One region of the Mesorhizobium sp. B2-3-7 genome, then DNA from elsewhere that is predicted to be linked to it. Evidence: predicted binding sites of a transcription regulator. Region 1 holds the regulator's gene; each other region holds the start of a gene.
The links. Region 1 encodes LexA, which represses DNA repair genes until DNA is damaged. Its sites were predicted from a motif close to TGTTCNNNNTGTGTTCNG; they were not measured.
Positions count from the first base shown of each region.

Region 1 (6,642 bases):
TGGCCGCGCGGCAAACAGGAAGGCGGCGCCATCGACAAGCTCGACCAGCGTCTTGGCGCGCTCCTTCAGCCCTGGCAACGCTGCCAGCAACTGTGCCCTGTTCCGGTCGTCGAGGCGTGCGGCCATTGCCGGGCCGCCCTCGAGATAGGGCAAGGTGGCGATGAAGATGTCGAACAGCTCGGCATCGCCCATGCGGCGCATGTGGACGCCGTTTAGCGCCTCCAGCTTGGCGAAATCGAAGCGGGCGGCGCCCTTGTTCACATCGCCGATATCGAACCAGGCGATCATGTCCTGGATCGACATGATCTCGTCGTCGCCGTGGCTCCAGCCGAGCCGAGCCAGGTAGTTGAGCAGCGCTTCGGGCAGGTAGCCCATGGCGCGGTAGGCCTCCACGCCCAGCGCGCCGTGCCGCTTCGACAGCTTGGCGCCGTCGGCGCCGTGGATCAGCGGTATGTGCGACATTGAAGGCACATCCCAGCCCATGGCGTTGTAGATCACGGTCTGGCGGGCGGCATTGGTCAGGTGGTCGTCGCCACGGATGATGTGGGTGACGCCCATGTCGTGGTCGTCAACGACGACGGCATGCATGTAGGTCGGATTGCCGTCCGAGCGCAGGATGATGAAGTCGTCCAGATCCTTGTTGGGAAAGCGCACGTCGCCCTGGACACGGTCATGCACCACCGTCTCGCCTTTGGTCGGCGCCTTGATGCGGATCGCGCCCTTGACGCCAGGAGGCGCCTGCGAAGGGTCGCGGTCACGCCAGCTTCCGTCATAGCGCGGCGGCAAGCCCTTGGCCCGCGCCGCGTCGCGCATTGCCTCAAGCTCGGCAGGGGTCTCGTAGCTGTAGTAAGCCTTGCCCATGCGCACCAGCTCCTCGGCCACCTCGCGATGGCGCGGCGCGCGCTCGAACTGCGAGACGGCGTCGCCGTCCCAGGTGAGGCCGAGCCAAGTCAGTCCTTCGAGAATGGCTGCTGTCGCCGCATCGGTGGAGCGCTCGCGGTCGGTGTCCTCGATGCGCAGCAGCATCGTACCGCCGGTGTGCTTGGCGTAGAGCCAGTTGAAGAGCGCCGTACGCGCGCCGCCGATGTGCAGGTAGCCGGTGGGCGAGGGGGCAAAACGGGTGACAACCTTGTCGGACATACAACTCTCGGGAAACGTCTGGAGCGGGGTGCGGATCACACGCACTTTCGCGCGTCGCGCGTTCATGTAGCATAGGGTGTCGAGGGCGCAAGGGGCAGACCCGATGGCTGGAGCGGGCAGGGGCGCGGAGGAAGGCGAGGACGTCGTTGCCGGCGTCAGCGAACGCTCTTTTTTTGCCACGCCCGCGCCCGCCTCATTGCCGCTGGCGTTGTCGCCCCTACAGCAGCCGAGCAAGTCGCCGCCGGCGGATGTTTCCACGCCGCCCGGCATTCCCGCAGCCGGCGCGGCCGTGCGTCTGCGCCGTGAGTTCGGCCGTGCTTCATGGCCTCGTCTGCGCAACGGCGTGGCCAGAGCGTCCGAGCTCGAACTCGATCGGGGCATAGCCTTCCTGCTCGTGCCGGTGTTCCTGGCATGCGGATCGATCGCCTATTTTTCGCTGGCGGCGGAGCCGGGCTTTGCCAAGCCTGTCGCGGTCGCGATCCTGATGTCGCTGTGCGCGCTCGTTTCACGCTCATGGCCGAAAACGCATCTGTGCTTCATGGCGGCGCTGTTGTGCGCGCTCGGCATGCTCGCCGGCAAAGTCGAGACGTGGCGAGCGGGAACGCGGATGCTGGGCTCGGAAATCTCCACGCAAATCACCGGCCGCGTCGTTTCGGTCGACCAGATGGAGACCGGGCGCATCCGGCTGACCATCGATGTGACATCGACCGCGCGGCCGAAACTACTCTACGCGCCGGAGCGCGTTCGCCTTTCGGCACGCAAGGTGCCGGCTGAAGTGACGGCCGGTTCGCTCGTGACCGGCTATGCCAGGCTGTTGCCGCCGACCGGACCGGTGCGGCCGGACAGCTACGACTTTTCCTTCGACAGCTACTTCGCCGGCATAGGCGCCAGCGGCTTCTTTCTCGGCAACCCCAAAATCGTCTCAGCCGATGACAGGCCGCTGTGGGCCGCCCTTTCAGCCGCCATCGAGAGTGCTCGCGAAAGCATTGCCGACCATATCAGGGGCAGCATCGGCGGCGCCGAGGGCGAGATCGCCGCGGCGCTGATCGTGGGTGTGCGCGCCGGGATTCCCGACGAGATCAATGAAGCGATGCGACGCACCGGCATCTACCACATCATCTCAATTTCCGGGCTGCACATGGCGCTGGTCGCCGGCACGGTCATGGGTCTGCTGCGTGGCGGCTTCGCGCTGTTCCCGAATTTTTCCTCCCGCCGGCCGGTCAAGAAATACGCGGCCGCGGCGGCACTTTTCTCCATCGCCGCCTACCTCGTCATTTCGGGCGTCGTTGTCGCCGCCGAACGCAGCTTCATCATGCTGGCGGTGATGCTGATCGCCGTTCTGTTCGATCGGGCGGCACTCACCATGCGCAATCTGGCTATTTCGGCGATCGCCGTCATCGTGGTGTCGCCGCACGAGGTGGTAGGGCCGAGCTTCCAGATGTCCTTCGCCGCCACCGCGGCCCTGGTCGGCGCCTATGCCGGCTGGTCGGATCGCAAAGCCGACAAAGCGCGGACCCCGCCGCCGCAACGGACCTTGCCTAGCCTGCTGACGCGAAAATTGCTGCTGGCGACAGGTGGGCTGGCGATGACCTCGATTATCGCGGGAAGCGCCACGGCGCTTTTCGCCATCTGGCATTTCCAGCGCGTGTCGCCGCTCAGCCTGTTCGCCAATCTTGCCGTCATGCCGATCGTTTCGGTCGTGATGTTCCTTGCGGTTGCCAGCGCGCTGCTGATGCCGTTCGGGTTCGATGGACCATCCCTTTATCTGATGGGCAAGGGACTGACCGCGATGATCGCCATATCAGGATGGATCTCGCAACGCTCGCCGGTCGACGCGGTCGGGTTGATTTCGCAGCAATCCGTCCTTCTGGTGGCGATCGCCCTGGTCATCGCGACGATGGCCACGACATGGCTGCGGCTGGCGGCACTTCCCTTCGCGCTCGCCGGCCTGTTGACCGTCTCGGACACGCGCACGCCGGACGTGCTGATTTCGGAGGATGCCCGCCTGGTGGCGTTGCCGATCGGCGGCGGCGAGCTCGCGATCAACCGGGCGCGCCCGAACGAATTCACCGTCGATAATTGGAAACGCGCGCTGAAGTCCGAAACCATCGTTGCGCCGGAACTGTTCGACAGCGGAGACCGACAGTTCGACATCTTCGATCCCGCGCAACTTCCGGCGGGAGCGCCTTTCTATTGCTTCACGGGCCTGTGCATGGCCCGGCATACCTCGGGGGCGATCATCGCGCAGGTGGAGGATCGCAAGGACGCCTGGAGGGCCTGCTCCTATGCGGATCTGATCGTCATCAACGACCCCGCGGGCTACGATCCCTGCCACAATCCGCTGGTTCTCGTCATCACCAAGCGGCAGCTCGCTCGCAAGGGAAGTGCCGCCGTCTTCTTCGACCAGCAATCGGCGACGGCACCGGCACGGGTCAGCTTTGCCGTCGACAGGCCATATCGGCCCTGGCACGAACAGCGGAAATTCTCACGCGAGGCAAGGGGACTGCCGCCTTACCGTAAACCCGAAAAGCCCATCGCCGACCCCGCTCAGTAGCGCCTGATCAGGCCGACCAGCTTGCCTTGCACCTTGACCCTGTCCGGTCCGAAAATACGTGTTTCATAGGCCGGATTGGCAGCCTCGAGCGCAATCGAAGCACCCTTTCGGCGGAAGCGCTTCAGCGTTGCTTCCTCCTCGTCCACCAGGGCCACGATGATCTCGCCGGGACTTGCGGTGTCGGCATTGCGGATGATGACCGTGTCGCCGTCGAAAATGCCGGCCTCGATCATCGAATCGCCCTTGACCTCCAGCGCATAGTGTTCGCCGCCCATGATCATGTCAGGCGGCACTGAAATGGAATGCGTCTGATGCTGGATGGCGTCGATCGGCACACCCGCTGCGATGCGACCCATGACCGGGATCGACACCGCTGAAACCGCGTCGTCGTCATTGCCGGCAGCGGGCAGACGCGAAGACGTCGCCGGCTTGATCTGCCGGCTAGGGCTGCTGCCCTGTCCGAGGCTGCCCTGGATGACGCTCGGGGAGAACTTCTTTGCCGCGTTAAGACCCGGCGCGATCGAGTCCGGCAGGCGCAGCACCTCCAGCGCGCGCGCCCGGTTGGGCAGGCGGCGAATGAAGCCGCGCTCCTCCAACGCCGTGATCAGCCGATGAATTCCCGACTTGGAGGCGAGGTCCAGCGCTTCCTTCATCTCGTCGAAGGACGGCGGAATGCCGCTTTCCTTCAGCCGTTCATGGATGAACATCAAGAGTTCATGTTGCTTGCGCGTGAGCATGGCGGCCCCCAAAGGCATTGCACGAAGGGTCTGGAACCAGAATCAGAAAACAAACCCAGAACAAACACTATCTGTTCCAGTTGTGTTCCGCAACCATTTAAAGTTTAATGAATTTGTTAAGGCGACGGAAACGAAATGCCCTCCCGCAGCCAGCATCCTGCCAGCGCGGTCCGTCGTCAATGCGCTCCCGGGCCCTTTGAAACTATTTTGGTTAATGGCCTGTGGCCCGACCGGTCTCCACTCTTGGCACAAGCCTGCAAGCTGGGTGACCGGCAGGTGCGGGGTGCGTTTGGGCGGATTAGAAACCCCTGCGGCTCGTGAACGAAACGAAACCAAAATGCCAACTTCCGCCGGAAAACGGCCAGACACCACCACTGGTCGCGACGGGCTGCGTTCGTTCGTTCGCTTGACGAAACCGTATAATAATGTACGGTTTTCGAAGAGGAACACCAATGACCACGCCGAAGCAGGCCGCGCGACGCGAACGGATAGAGGAGGCCGCCTATGCGGTGCTCCGGGAAGCCGGCTACAAGAGCGCCTCCCTGCTTGCTATCGCCAAGCGGGCATCGGCCTCGAACGAAACCCTCTACAACTGGTACGGCAACAAGCAGACCCTGTTTCGATCCTTGATCGAAGCCAATGCGGGAGAGGCAAGGAAGCTGCTGGAGGACGCCCTTCACCAGGCGCGCGATCCGCTCGAAACCCTGAACTTGCTCGGGCCAGTCCTGCTGACCCTCGTGACGGGCGACAAGGCGGTGGCGCTCAATCGCGCCGCGGCCGGCGACGTCAACGATACAGGCACGCTTGGCCAATCGATCGCGCAATTCGGCCGCAATACCATAATGCCGCTTGTTGGCGACCTGCTTCGAACCGCAAGTCGGGCCGGCCTGATCGCCTGTGACGATCCTGCCGAAGCCGCCGACATCTACATCAGTCTTTTGATCGGCGATCTCCAGGTTCGCCGGATCGTTGGGGTGCTCGAGGAACTGCCTCGGGCGGAAATCGAGCAAAGATCGAACCGGGCGTTCACCCTGTTCTTGCGCCTCTATGCGGCCAGCCCTTGCCCGGGCGGCAAAACAGCCGGCCCGTTTCCAGGGCGCTCTTCTCACCGAGGAACATCGCGACCATGAGCAAAATTCCCGATCTCGCAGCGATCGAGGCAATGGACACCGCGGATCCGCTGCGTGCCATGCGTGACCGCTTCACCTTGCCCCAGGGGGTGATCTATCTCGACGGCAATTCGCTGGGCGCCGCTTCGCCAGCCGTGTTCGGCGAGCTGCAGAAGGCCGCCACGCAGGAGTGGGCGCAGGATCTCATCCGCGCCTGGAACACCGCCGGCTGGTTCGACATGCCGGTCGAACTCGGCGACCAACTCGGGCGCCTGATCGGGGCCGCCGCCGGCCAGACGGTGGTCTGCGATACCACCTCGATCAACATCTACAAGGTGCTGCATGCGGCACTCGGGATGCGGCCGGACAGGTCAGTCATCATCGCCGAGGGGGACAGCTTTCCGACCGATCTCTATATGGCCGAAGGCGTTGCCTCGACGCGGCCGGGCACGGTGCTGCGGCTCGAGGGTGTCGATGCGCCGACCATAGAAGAACTGATCGACGAGCGGGTCGCGGTCATCCTGGTCAACCACGTCAACTACAAATCCGGGCAGTTACGCGACATGGCCGCGCTGACGCGGACGGCACATGATGCCGGCGCGCTGATTGTCTGGGATCTCTGCCATACCGCCGGCGCCTTGCCCGTCGAGCTCGACCGTTCGAATGCCGATTTCGCCGTTGGCTGCACCTACAAATATCTCAATGGCGGCCCGGGTGCCCCGGCCTTCATCTACGCGGCCGAGCGCCACCATGGCGATGTCCGCCAGCCGCTCAGCGGCTGGTGGGGCCATGCGCGGCCATTCGCCTTCGAACAGGGTTTTGCTGCCGGCACAGGCATCCGCCGGTTTCTCTGCGGCACGCAGCCTGTGCTGTCGATGCGCGCGCTCAAAGGGGCGCTCGATGTCTGGGCCGAGGTCGACATGGCAGAGGTGCGCAGGAAGAGCATGGCGTTGACCGATCTGTTCATCCAACTGGTCGAGGCAAAATGCGGCGCCTACGGCCTCGAACTCGAAAGCCCGCGCGATGGCAATGAGCGCGGCAGCCAGGTTTCGTTCCTCCACCCGCATGGCTATCAGGTGATGCGGGCCTTGATCGAGCGCGG
Region 1 covers NZ_VFVV01000015.1:36,672-43,313, forward strand. Annotated here, with positions in the region: gene gltX (glutamate--tRNA ligase) at 1-1,140, opposite strand, end outside; gene FJ940_RS24445 (ComEC/Rec2 family competence protein) at 1,244-3,694, shown strand; gene lexA (transcriptional repressor LexA) at 3,688-4,431, opposite strand; gene FJ940_RS24455 (TetR/AcrR family transcriptional regulator C-terminal domain-containing protein) at 4,884-5,561, shown strand; gene kynU (kynureninase) at 5,558-6,642, shown strand, end outside.

Region 2 (6,642 bases), on a different contig from region 1:
ATTTCTCCCTATTATGATCCGATGATCGCCAAGCTGGTGGTGCATGGCGGGGACAGGCCGGCTGCGCTGGAGGCACTCGGCGCGGCGCTTGCGCGAACCGAAGTCGCCGGTTCGATCGTCAATACCGCCTTCCTCGCCGCGCTGGTGACCGATCCGGACTTTTCGGCGGGCGACGTCGATACCGGCCTGATAGGCCTCCACCAGCAGGCGCTGACCGAGATTGCGCCGCCGAGCGGCGAAACGGTCGCGGCCGCGGCCATAGCGGCCTCCGGGGCGGGCGCGCTGCCGGCATCGGATGATCCATGGTCGTCACTTGCCGGCTACACGCATTTCCATGGCATGGCACGACAGATCCGGCTGAAGTTTGGCGAGGACGATATTCTGGCGAGGGTTTCGGTACGACCAGACCGGCGTTCCCAGGTGACGCTCCATGCACCCTATGACAGCGCCAATTCGCATGACCTTCGCGCCGTTCCTCGCCTCGCCCGCTGGCCAGGCCACATCACGATATTCGAAGGCGCGGCCGGCTATACGTTCGCGGTGCCGGACCCGTTGGCCAGAGGCGATGATGCGGCGGCGGCGTCAGGCAGTTTGCGCGCGCCGATGCCGGGACTGGTCAAGCTTGTGCGGGCGACAAAGGGCGATACGGTGATGAAGGGGCAACCGCTGCTTATTCTCGAGGCGATGAAGATGGAGCACACCATCGCCGCGCCCCATGATGGCGTGATCGCCGAGATCGCCACCGAGGGCGCGCAGGTTACCGACGGCACCGTGCTGGTGCGGTTCGAGGATATGCAAGGCTGACAGCCTCGCTGCCGGACGCCAAGCGTCCCTGTCCTGCCGGACAGAGAGAGGCGCCGTAGAATGTCGACCGCCGTTATATGTCCATGGCAAGACACACAGGCAGAAATGAAATGGCCGGGACGAGCCCGGCCATTTCATCGATATAGGCAGCGATTACGGCTGGATCGGCGCATACTTGCCGTCGTGCCACTGGTTGATGTCGTAGCTGGCGTTCTTGAGGTCGCCCTTCTCGTCGAAGGTGACATTGCCGACAACCGTGCTGATTGGCTGCCCGTTCTTCAGCGCCTCGGCGACCTTGGCCGGATCATCGCTGCCGGCACGCTTGATGCCTTCCGCAAAGGCCTGGATCGTGGCGTAGGAGAATAGCGTGAAGCCTTCCGGCACGAAACCGCCGGCTTTGATCTTCTCGACGGCTGCCTTGGCTTCCGGCTTTGCCTGAGGATCCGACGGGAAGACGAACATGGTCCCTTCGCCGGCCGGGCCGGCAACCTGCCAGAATTCCGGCGAGGCTATCGAATCGGGCATGATCAGCTGGAACTTGATGCCCTGTTCCGCCGACTGGCGCAGGATCAGGCCAGCCTCCGGGTGGTAACCGCCGAAATAGACAACGTCGGCCTTGAGGTCCTTGAGCTTGGTGACGAGCGCCGAATAGTCCTTTTCGCCGGCATTGATGCCTTCATAGTCCACTTCCTTCAGGCCGCCGGCATTCATCGTGGCCTTGACCGCATCGGCAACGCCCTGACCGTAGGCACTCTTGTCATGCAGGATGACGACGTTCTTGCCGGCATACTTCTTCGCGATCCAGGGGCCGATGAAGGCACCCTGCGCATCGTCACGCGTATAGAGGCGCATGATCGTCGGCCAGCCGGCCTTCGCTGCGGCGTCGGTCAGCACCGGGTTCGAGGAGGCCGGGCTCATCATCAGGGCACCGGCTTCGGCATAGACGGCGGAAGCCGGAATGCTCGAACCCGAGCAAGCGTGGCCGTCGATGAACTTGACGCCATTGGCGACGATACGGTTGGCGACCGAAACCGCCTGCTTCGGGTCGCACTGGTCATCCTCGATATCGAGCTTGATCTGGCGACCGTCGACACCGCCGGCAGCATTGATCGCGTCGGCGGCAGCCTGCGCGCCCTGCTTGAACTGATCGCCAATGGTGGCGAGCTGTCCGGTCATCGGACCGACCACCGAAAAGGTGATGTCGTCGGCATAGGCGACCGGCGCGCTCATCATCAGGCCGAAAATGGCCGCGTTCAAAATACTTAATTTTTTCATTGCGGTATGACTCCTCCACTCACGCGCGGCCGCCCCGGCCACGCTTCTTCCAGAGAGGCCGGACAATTTCATCCTTCGTGTGGCCTGTCTAGGCGCATTGGCGGCGCTCGATTAGGCCTGCGGAGCATCTCTGGAGCAAAAAGGCAAAAGCCGCGCCGGCCTTGTTCCGGCCGGTCGCGGCTTTGCCTGTCGAGCTGTTTCTCAAGCGCCCCCGCACTCGAACCCAACTCGCCTTCCCTGTCTTCCTGCTGGCCCTGATCTTTCCGAAACCGGATCATGGCCGCCGCGCCGCTGGCCCTGTCGGGCGTGCCGCGTTCTTGGTTTTGTCACGTGGCCGTCTTACCGCGGCCTTGTCCTTGCCTGGCGGACCAGAAGGCCGCCCTGCCTTATCTCTAAATTCAGTGCATCGTCATCCATTCGCGGGCTTCGCGCAGCGCCTTGGCGATCTCGACCTTCGACATCGCAGCCGACAGTTCCGAACGCAATTCCGCAGCGCGGGCCGAACCCTTGATCGCGGCGATGTTGAACCATTTGTGGGCGGCGACGACATCGGTCTCGCAATCGCGGCCCGTCGCATACATCATCCCCAGTTCGAAAAGAATGTCGGCCTGGGCAGTTGCCCCCATGGCGCCGAAGCCTGCTTCAAGCATTTCAAAACGTGCCATTTTTCAATCCTCTCTTCCGGCCCTGTCTGGCTCCCGAGAGCTGCCTCCGTTTGTCTGCCCGGGCCGCTCTTTCGATGCTTTCGAGAATGCCGCTCAGGCTTGAATCCGTCGTTAAATGGCGTGCTTAATTTGAGGAAAACAAAGCTAAAACAATAGGTAAACGTGGAAATTCGTTAAGGATACAAAGCCAGCGATTCAGCCGGATAGCGCCAAATTTGACGACAATTTTCGCGGGCGGAATCAACACTCTGCTAACCACGCGAAACAAACGCCGCGCATGCATGCATTCATTTCCCTGCCGACATTGCTTCCGTCGGCGCATCTGAATTGCCAAAGCTTCCGCTGCGGCACCGCTTTTGTTTTGCGGGGAGCTGGATTAGCTTACGTTTGCGTAAGCGGCAGACCGGCGAGGCGGAGCCTCCTGCCGGGTATCCAAGGGAGGAAAGATGTTTCGAAAAGCAAGCCTGGCCCTGGCGGCCACTTTGATCCTGACCGGTGTGGCCTGGGCCGATCCGATCGAGGGAAACTGGAAGACGCAGGCCGGCGATACCGCGGCCATCGGGGGCTCGGGTTCATTTTCCATCACGCTGAAGTCCGGCAAATATGCCGGCAAGACCATCGGTTCGCTCAAGGCGTCCGGCGACAACAAATACGCCGGCAGCATAACCGACCCGGCAAACGACAAGACCTACTCCGGCAAGGCGACACTGTCGGGCACCTCGCTGAAAATGAGCGGCTGCGTGCTCGGCGGGCTGATCTGCAAGAGCCAGACCTGGCACAAGCTCTGATCGACCCAATCCTTGCGACATGAAAACGGGGCCGGCAGGCCCCGTTTTCGTTTCATGATCCTGGCGTGCTGTGCCGGCGGCCATGCTCCTTATGGCCAGCGCCGCCTCAAAACCCATCAACCAATTTGAACGGCAGATGAACGCCGGCATCAGAGCCGGTTCAGTCGTGCCCGGGCATTCTCCTGCGTGTTGAAGGAGACACGACCAATGCTCGCCCGCCGCTTCACCATCGTCTGCCTGCTGGTGAGCCTGTTTGGAATGTTCTTCGCCATCCTCGTCGCCGAAGCGGGCCGTTCGGCCCGTTCCTGGGACGAGGCCAGTTCCAGAACCTGCCGCCTCGCCTGCCCGACCACCCTTCGCCCCTGAGACAGAAACCAAAGACCTGACCAACCACAAGACCTCGAAAGAAAAGCAAAGACCATGAACCGCATCGCCGCCAACCTCTTCAAAACCGTTCGGCTTCTGCCGCGGGCGGCGCTCATCCTGGCGTTTCTTGCCGCGCCGGTCCTGGCCGTGCCGATGATGCGTGCCGATGCCGGTTCCACGATCGACGCGCCAGCACTGAAGAAATCCGGCGTCGGTTTCGTGCTGCTGGTCAGCCTGCAGCGCGGATAAATTGCGCCTTCGATCGGGACACCCCTCCCAACCGCCTTTCCAAATCTCTATATTGAGCCATGGAAAAGCGAATCTATCCCCAAGCCATCGAATCTGTCGTCATGCCCGAGCCTTTTGGCCGGCAGAGCTTCGACACCGCAGAAAAGGCCGTCGCGGCGCTGCAAGCCCTTTATGGCCGCAACACCAAGTTCCTGCGCGACTCCTTCGCGGCGCTTGCCGCCGGCGGCGACAGCAGCAAGCGCTACCGCGCCTTCTACCCGGAGATCGGTGTCACGACCAACTCGTTCACCCAGATCGATTCACGCCAAGCCTATGGCCACATGCCGACGCCGGGGCATTTTTCCACCACCATCACCCAGCCGAGCCTGTTCGAAAGCTATCTGGTCGAGCAATTGCGTCTGATCATGCGCAATCACGGGGTCGCGGTCACGGTCTCGGAATCGACAACGCCGATCCCGCTGCATTTCGCCTTCCTCGAAGGCACCCATGTCGACGGAACGGCGGCCGAGCGTATCCAGCGGCCTATCCGAGACCTGTTCGACGTGCCAGATCTCGACGGTACAGATGACCAGATCGCCAACGGCACGTTCGAAGTGGCGTTCGGAGAACCAAGGCCGCTGGCGCCCTTCACCGCGCAGCGGATCGACTATTCGCTCCACCGCCTGTCGCACTATACCGCGACCACGCCGCAGCATTTCCAGAATTTCGTGCTGTTCACCAACTATCAGTTCTATATCGACGAGTTCGTGGCGCGCGCCCGTGACCTGATGGAGAATGGCGGCGGCGGATATGCCGAATTCATCGAACCGGGCAACGTGGTCACCAAAGCCGGGCAGAGCGCCCCGAGCGAAGGGGTGGCGCCGCAGCGCCTGCCGCAGATGCCGGCCTACCACTTGAAGAAGCCAAACCATGGCGGCATCACCATGGTCAATATCGGTGTCGGACCCTCCAACGCCAAGACGATCACCGACCACATCGCGGTGCTGAGGCCACATGCCTGGGTGATGCTCGGCCACTGCGCGGGCCTGCGCAATACGCAGGCGCTGGGCGATTATGTGCTGGCGCATGCCTATGTGCGCGAGGATCACGTGCTGGACGACGACCTGCCGGTCTGGGTGCCGATCCCGCCATTGGCCGAAATCCAGGTGGCATTGCAGGAAGCGGTGGCCGAAGTCACCGGCCTGTCGGGGTACGATCTCAAGCGCATCATGCGCACCGGCACTGTAGCCACCATTGACAACCGCAACTGGGAACTGCGCGACCAGCGCGGACCGGTGCAGCGGCTTTCGCAGTCAAGGGCGATCGCACTTGACATGGAATCGGCAACGATCGCGGCCAATGGCTTCCGCTTCCGCGTGCCTTACGGCACGCTCTTGTGTGTCTCCGACAAGCCGCTGCATGGCGAGTTGAAGCTGCCCGGCATGGCGACCGAGTTCTACAAGCGACAGGTGGCGCAGCACCTGACCATCGGCATCCGGGCGATGGAAAAGCTTTCGGAAATGCCGATGGAGCGGCTGCATTCGCGCAAGCTCAGAAGTTTTTCGGAAACGGCCTTCCAGTAGCCGATCTGCGCGCCGCCAGAGCTATTCGCCGTCTTGCCGGCGATTCGCCATCTTGCCCGCAATTCGCTATCTTGATTGAGCCGCATTTTTGCCGATAACCGGGCGAGGACCATCGCTGGCAACTCATGCAGATCTGATCCGATGAAACGCAGTCGAGACATGGCGGCTTCACTGGTATTCATCGTGATGATGACGCTCTCGGTCGCGCTGGTGGCCGGCTTCTTAGGCGCGTTGCACCCGGCGCTCGATTCCTTTTCGCATTTCCGCATTCACCTCGCCGTGCTGATGGCGCTTTGCGCGCTGCCGCTGCTGGCGACATCGTTTCGCCTGCAAGCGGCCGCGGCCCTGGTTTTTGCCGTGGCCGCTCTTGCCACCGCTTCGACCGCCTTGCCCCGGCCGTGGCCGGTTCAGGCGGTCGCCAAACCCACCGACCAGGTAGTCTACAGCCTGCTGCAGATGAATCTGCGCTACGACAACCCGACGCCGAAAAAAGTGCTGTCACTGATCGGCCGGACCAATCCCGACGTCATCACCCTGGACGAGGTGTCGGCGATGTGGGCGACGGAGCTTGGCTACATCGCCAGCGCCTATCCATACCGGATCCTCTGTCCCTATCCCAACGGCGTATTCGGCGTCGCGCTGCTCTCGCGGCGGCCCTTTCTCGCCGGCACCGCGCCACATTGCGAGCGCCGGGGCGCAATGGCCGTTGCGACCATCGATTTCGGCGGCAGGAGCGCCGACGTCGCCGCCATCCATCTCAGCTGGCCGTGGCCGCGGGAACAGTATTGGCAGATCGGCGAACTCTCGGAGCAGCTTTCATCGCTCGGCCAAACCGCCATCATGGCCGGCGATTGCAACGCGGTGCCATGGAGCGCCGCGGTGCGGCGCGTCGCCGCTCTCGGCGGACTGACGGTCATGCCGTCGGCCGGGTCG
Region 2 covers NZ_VFVV01000012.1:133,372-140,013, forward strand. Annotated here, with positions in the region: gene FJ940_RS22620 (acetyl/propionyl/methylcrotonyl-CoA carboxylase subunit alpha) at 1-804, shown strand, start outside; gene FJ940_RS22625 (branched-chain amino acid ABC transporter substrate-binding protein) at 958-2,079, opposite strand; gene FJ940_RS22630 (sel1 repeat family protein) at 2,478-2,744, opposite strand; gene FJ940_RS22635 (DUF2147 domain-containing protein) at 3,191-3,532, shown strand; gene FJ940_RS28550 (hypothetical protein) at 3,740-3,898, shown strand; gene FJ940_RS22640 (hypothetical protein) at 3,953-4,147, shown strand; gene FJ940_RS22645 (AMP nucleosidase) at 4,249-5,709, shown strand; gene FJ940_RS22650 (endonuclease/exonuclease/phosphatase family protein) at 5,869-6,642, shown strand, end outside.
Region 2: a site for LexA is predicted at 2,879-2,896, ahead of FJ940_RS22630 (sel1 repeat family protein). Genes of this name have one in related genera too.

Region 3 (6,642 bases), on a different contig from region 1:
CGAGCGCATCGCCGCGCACGAGGCCGATTTGAAGGACTATGCGCACGAGCGGCTGCGCGCCATCAACTCGCTGCGCATCTTCGGCGACGCGCCCGGCAAGGGCGCCATCATCTCGTTCGAGCTGCAAGGCATTCATGCCCATGACGTGTCGATGGTGATCGACCGGCAAGGCGTGGCTGTGCGCGCGGGCACCCATTGCGCCCAGCCCCTGTTGAAACGCTTCGGCGTAACCTCCACATGCCGGGCGTCGTTCGGCATGTATAATACGCGAGCCGAAGTCGATGCTTTGGCTGATGCGTTGGAAAAAGCGCGCAAGTTTTTCGGGTGACGATAATGGAAGATGCCAGCACAGCCACCGATGCTGTTCCCGACGCGGCCGCCAATGCGGTGGTTTCCGCGTCCGCCATTCCCGCCGACGAACTGGCGCGGCTGACCGACGACATCGTTTCGGCGCTGAAGACGGTCTACGACCCGGAAATCCCGGCCGATATTTACGAGCTTGGCCTCGTCTACAAGATCGACATCGAGGACGACCGCTCAGTCAAGATCGACATGACGCTGACCGCGCCCGGCTGCCCGGTGGCCGGCGAGATGCCGGGCTGGGTTGAGAACGCCGTCGGCGCCGTCGAAGGCGTGTCGGGCGTCGAGGTCAACATGACATTCGACCCGCCCTGGTCGCCCGATCGCATGTCGGAAGAGGCGCAGGTGGCGGTGGGCTGGTACTGACGTCGAGTCCGGCACACTTGCGCCAGTGGTAAAACTTCACCATTTTAGGTGAGGAATCATTCGGCAGGCCTTGAACCTGCATGGAATGGAGAAGGAAAAAGATGGGACGCTTTGCCGTCATCACGATGACCGAAAAGGCCGCCGACCGGGTGCGCGAGATCGTCGCCACGCGTGAGAATGCGCATGGCATTCGCCTCGGTATCAAGAAGGGCGGTTGCGCCGGCATGGAATACACGGTCGACCTGGTGACCGAACCCAATACCAAGGACGACCACATCGAGCGCGACGGCGCCCATGTCTATGTCGCGCCGGAAGCAGCACTTTTCCTGTTCGGCACCGAGATGGATTTCGAGCAGACGACGCTGCGCACCGGCTTCACCTTCCGCAACCCGAACCAGAGCTCGGCCTGCGGCTGCGGCGAATCCGTCGAACTGAAGCCGGCCGACCTCAAGGCGCTGGCAGAAGCACGCGCCTCCGCCTGACCTTCCTTCGTCCCGTTTACGGGGAGAAGGTGTCCCCCAGGGCCGGATGAGGGGCAGCGATAGCCCCGCTGCCGGCGTTCGTCATTCGAAAAGCCGCGCAATTGGCTTCCCGCCTGCTGCGCAGACCACTCCTCACCTCCCTTAGAACGCAGCGAAGACACTCACTCCACCCACGTCCCGGTCCGCTTATGCCAGTCGGCGATCGATTCCTCGGGATAGACGTCGAACACCTTGTCGCTCGGCCCGACATCGGGCTCGACCCAGTTGGCCTTGTATTTCAGCATCAGATGCACCTTGCTTGGCGGTTTCGGCAGGTCGCTGTCGATCGCCGAGGCGAAGGGATGGACGAGTTCCGGCCAGGTCGGGTCGTAGAGCCACAGCGCCGATCCGCATTTGCGGCAGAAATTGCGCTCTCCGGTCGAGATTTCGCAATGCGGATGTTCGTCGTCCTCGATCTCGGCCCGATAGACGCCGAGGCTGCTCTTGCCGCGGATGGTCATCGTCTCGTAGTCGGCGCCGAGATTGATGGCAAAACCGCCGCCGCCCTGCTGCTTGCGGCAGATCGAGCAGTAGCACAGCATGAATGGCACGGGCGTGTGGCTTTCCACCTCGAAACGAACGGCATTGCAGCGGCAGGAGCCTTTGAGCAGGACAGGCATGACGGGAAACTCCGGTCGATCCCCTTTCAACCTGTCAGCATGGTTTTGGTTGCGGCGATGACAAGGCCGGATCGCGGTGACATGATCCGCGCATGGACAATGAACGCATAGAAGAACTCTTCCAGAGCCTGGGCCCGGTCAGCATCCGCAAACTGTTCGGCGGCAAGGGCATCTATGCCGACGGCGTCATCGTCGCCATCGTGTTGCGCGGCGAATTGATGCTGAAAGCGGACGAGCAAAGCGCGCCCGACTTCGAGGCCGCCGGCTGCGCGCAGTGGACCTACACCGGGTCTCGCCACGGCAAGCTGGTGGCGATGCCCTATTGGAGTATTCCCGATAGTGCCTTCGACGACCCCGACGAGATGGCGGTATGGGCGCGGCGGGCCTATGAGGCGGGGCGGCGGGCGGGAAAATAACGCTAGGACCTCGGGGCGATGAGGCAGTGCAGACTTTTTCGGAGACGTCCAGCAGGACAGAGGAGGGCGTGACGGAACTCGGTGGTCGCGAGTAGCCGTGGTGCCGCCGCTCGTATTTCCGGCGTCCTACAGCGCCCCGGCAATTCGCGCTGCCAGCCGAGCATTGTTTTCGACCAGCGCGATGTTGGTCTTCAGGCTCCGGCCGCCGGTGAGTTCGAGGATTTTGGAGAGCAGGAACGGCGTCACCGCCTTGCCGGTAACGTTGAGCGCCTCGGCGGCCTTCTGGGCGGCCTCGATGTAGCCGGCCATCTCGCCGGCCGGGATTTCGTGATCCTCCGGCACCGGATTGGCGATCAGCATGCCGCCGCTCAGGCCCAGCGCCTGTCGCGTCTTGTAAAAATGCGCGATCTCTTCCGGCGCGTGCAAGGTCAGCGGCGCGCGGAACGGCGACTGCCGCGACCAGAAGGCCGGCATGGTCTCGCAGCCATGGCCGATCACGGGCACGCCGCGGGTCTCCAGCACCTCCAGCGTCTTTTCGATGTCGAGGATGGCCTTGGCCCCAGCCGAGACGACGATGACGGGCGTGCGCGCCAGCTCATCGAGGTCGGCGGAAATGTCGAAGCTTTTTTCGGCGCCCTTGTGCACGCCGCCGATGCCGCCGGTGGCGAACACCTTTATCCCAACCATATGCGCGGCGATCATTGTGGCGGCAACCGTGGTGCCGCCGGTGCGCCCTTGCGCGACGGCGAAGCCGAGATCGGCGCGAGAGAGCTTCATGGCGTCGCCGGTCATGGCGAGCGATTCGCGTTCTCCGTCGGAGAGGCCGATCTTGATGCGGCCCGCCACCACGGCGATCGTCGCCGGCACCGCGCCGCCGTCCGCAATGATCCTTTCCACGTCGGCCGCCATGGCGCCATTGTCGGGGTAGGGCATGCCGTGGGTTATGATGGTGCTTTCCAGCGCCACCACGGGCTTCCCGGCCGACAGGGCCTGCGCCACCGGCGCGTGGACATCGATGAAGGGGCGGGCGGTGTCTGGGGTCATCTTGATCTCCAATCCGGAGTGCGGCGCATCTTTTTGGACGCTCGATCGGCACTGCGGCACTGTGAACTGGCCGGTCTCATGCCATTTCCTGCTCTTCGGGCACAAGAGCCAGCGCTTGCGCGAAAGTCGCCGTGGTGAAATCGGGAACGGCGCCCGCGCTTTCAATAGCCAGCGTCGCGGCGGCGACGCCCTCGCGCAACGCCGCGCGCAAGGGCATGCCGCGCAGCAGGGCGGCGACCGTCGCGCCGGCAAGCGCATCGCCGGCGCCGGTGACGTCCACGACCTTTCTTGGAGGGGGCGGGACGACGGCAAAGCTGCCGTCGCGGTCGAAGCCCAGCACCGGGCCGCCGCCCGCCGTGACCACCGCGCTGTCGAGGCCGGCGCTTCTCAGCCCGTCGAGGATAGTTTTTTGAGAGGCGGCATCGTCAAGTCCGGCAAGCGCCACCGCCTCGCGCCTGTTCATGAAGGCGACGGCCAGGCCGCCGAGCACCGGTGTCAAGCGCACGACCTTGGCCGGTGAAATGGCAATGGCGAACACGGGCTTGCCGGCGGCAAGCGACACCAGCCGCTCCAGAGCCGCCGATGGCAGGTTGGCGTCGCACAGGACGGCATCGGCGGCGGCGATCTCCTCCCGCACCCTGGAGCGGCGGATCTGCTTTGCAAATGCCAGTTCATAAAGCGCCATGTCGGCAAAGCCGACGAGCAGTTCGCCCTCGCGGTCGATCAGCGCCGTATAGCTCGGCGTCGTGCGGTCGAGGAACACCGCGGACAGGTCGGCAATGCCTGCTTCGGCGATGGCGCGCGAAACCGTGTCGGCGGCGGCATCGCCGCCGCGCACCGACAGCAACGAGCCCGAGACGCCTCGCCGCACCGTGCTGCGCAATGCGTTGAAGACGCCGCCGCCAACGTCCTCGCGCATCGTGCCCGGGTTGGAGGCAGCCGGCACGTAAGCGCCGGACACCTGGCCGCGCCTGTCGATATGGGCGCCGCCCACCGCCAGGACTCTTGGAGATCTCACCATGCGCCGATATGACCTTTGTTGGCGGTCACGCACAAGCGCCATGCTGTGCGACGGAGCTTCGCAGGCAACAACCAGCGATTCGTGAGGCCGGCACGGCGAACCAGCCTGGCCTAATATTCGGGTCATGCTGGAGCCGAATCGTGAGACAAAAAAAGAACAAATCAGGATGTTGTTTATTTTTCAAATGCTTGATCCCTCTTGCCAAATGAGAACAAAAAAGGTACAAATAACCAAGGATTACGGATTGTCCGGCCTTCATTGACGACTACGGGGTGATGTATCATGGCTCAGAACAGCTTGCGGCTTGTAGAGGATAAGGCAGTGGACAAATCAAAGGCTCTGGATGCGGCGCTGTCGCAAATCGAGCGGGCTTTCGGCAAGGGCTCGATCATGCGGCTCGGCGCGAACGAGCAGGTCGTCGAGATCGAAACCGTGCCGACCGGCTCGCTCGGCCTCGACATCGCGCTTGGCGTCGGCGGCCTGCCGCGCGGCCGCATCATCGAGATCTACGGGCCGGAAAGCTCGGGTAAGACGACGCTGGCGCTGCACACGGTGGCGGAAGCCCAGAAGAAGGGCGGCATCTGCGCCTTCGTCGATGCCGAGCATGCGCTCGATCCGGTCTATGCCCGCAAGCTCGGCGTCGATCTCGAAAACCTCCTGATCTCGCAGCCTGACACTGGCGAGCAGGCGCTTGAGATCTGCGATACGCTGGTGCGCTCCGGCGCCATCGATGTGCTGGTGGTCGATTCGGTCGCGGCGCTGACGCCGCGCGCCGAAATCGAGGGCGAGATGGGCGATTCGCTGCCCGGCCTGCAGGCCCGCCTGATGAGCCAGGCGCTGCGCAAGCTGACCGCCTCGATCTCGCGCTCCAACACCATGGTCATCTTCATCAACCAGATCCGCATGAAGATCGGCGTCATGTTCGGCTCGCCCGAAACCACCACCGGCGGCAATGCGCTGAAATTTTACGCCTCGGTGCGTCTCGATATCCGCCGCATCGGCTCGGTCAAGGACCGCGACGAGGTCGTCGGCAACCAGACCCGCGTCAAGGTGGTCAAGAACAAGCTGGCGCCGCCCTTCAAGGTGGTCGAGTTCGACATCATGTACGGCGAAGGCGTGTCGAAGACAGGCGAGCTGGTCGATCTCGGCGTCAAGGCCGGCGTGGTCGAGAAGTCGGGCGCCTGGTTCTCCTACAATTCGCAGCGTCTCGGCCAGGGCCGCGAGAACGCGAAGCTGTTCCTGCGCGACAATCCCGATACGGCGCGCGAGATCGAACTTGCGCTCAGGCAGAACGCCGGACTGATCGCCGAGAAATTCCTTGAGAATGGCGGCTCCGAAGGTGGCGATGATGGGTTCGAGGATGAAGCCGGCGCGATGTAAGCGTTCGCCGGCGCAATTCAAGCGTTCGCCGGCGCGATCTAGCGTTCGGTTTATGGCCCGAGTTCGGCCATAATCCCGGTTCATCAATTTGAGCTTATGTAATCGAGTTCTGTAGTATTGCGTTTCAAACCGCCGGCCCCGTGCCGGCGGTTTGCGTTTTGGGTGGCTGGTGAACCGCGAATTGGCCGGCTTGCGTGTTTCTGGACAGGGTGCCAAGCGGCGGCTAAAAGGCCAGCTCCATCTTCTAAAGCAGAGCCCATTTTCCGCCGGTCCGGCCGGCGGCTCTCTCGAAAAGGCAGCATTCATGAGTGGCGTGAACGAGATCCGGTCGACATTTCTCGACTATTTCCGCAAGGAGGGTCACGAGGTCGTGGCGTCGAGCCCGCTTGTACCGCGCAACGATCCGACGCTGATGTTCACCAATGCCGGCATGGTGCAGTTCAAGAACGTCTTCACCGGCCTGGAGAAGCGGCCCTATTCGCGTGCCACGACCGCCCAGAAAAGCGTTCGCGCCGGCGGCAAGCACAACGACCTCGACAATGTCGGCTACACCGCGCGCCACCTGACCTTCTTCGAGATGCTCGGCAATTTCTCCTTCGGCGACTATTTCAAGGAGCGCGCCATCGAGTTGGCCTGGAACCTCATTACCAGGGAGTTCGGGCTTAAGAAGGACAAGCTGCTCGTCACCGTCTACCACACCGACGACGAGGCGGCCGGCTTCTGGAAGAAGATCGCCGGCTTTTCCGATGATCGCATCATCCGCATCCCAACCTCCGACAATTTCTGGGCGATGGGCGACACCGGGCCGTGCGGGCCATGCTCGGAAATTTTCATCGATCGCGGCGAGCACATCTGGGGCGGTCCGCCCGGCACCCCGGAGGAGGATGGCGACCGGTTCCTGGAATTCTGGAACC
Region 3 covers NZ_VFVV01000003.1:215,550-222,191, reverse strand. Annotated here, with positions in the region: gene FJ940_RS07945 (cysteine desulfurase) at 1-328, shown strand, start outside; gene FJ940_RS07940 (SUF system Fe-S cluster assembly protein) at 334-726, shown strand; gene sufA (Fe-S cluster assembly scaffold SufA) at 828-1,208, shown strand; gene FJ940_RS07930 (GFA family protein) at 1,370-1,867, opposite strand; gene FJ940_RS07925 (TfoX/Sxy family protein) at 1,960-2,283, shown strand; gene FJ940_RS07920 (pseudouridine-5'-phosphate glycosidase) at 2,410-3,327, opposite strand; gene FJ940_RS07915 (carbohydrate kinase family protein) at 3,404-4,348, opposite strand; gene recA (recombinase RecA) at 4,631-5,728, shown strand; gene alaS (alanine--tRNA ligase) at 6,033-6,642, shown strand, end outside.
Region 3: a site for LexA is predicted at 4,556-4,573, ahead of recA (recombinase RecA). Genes of this name have one in related genera too.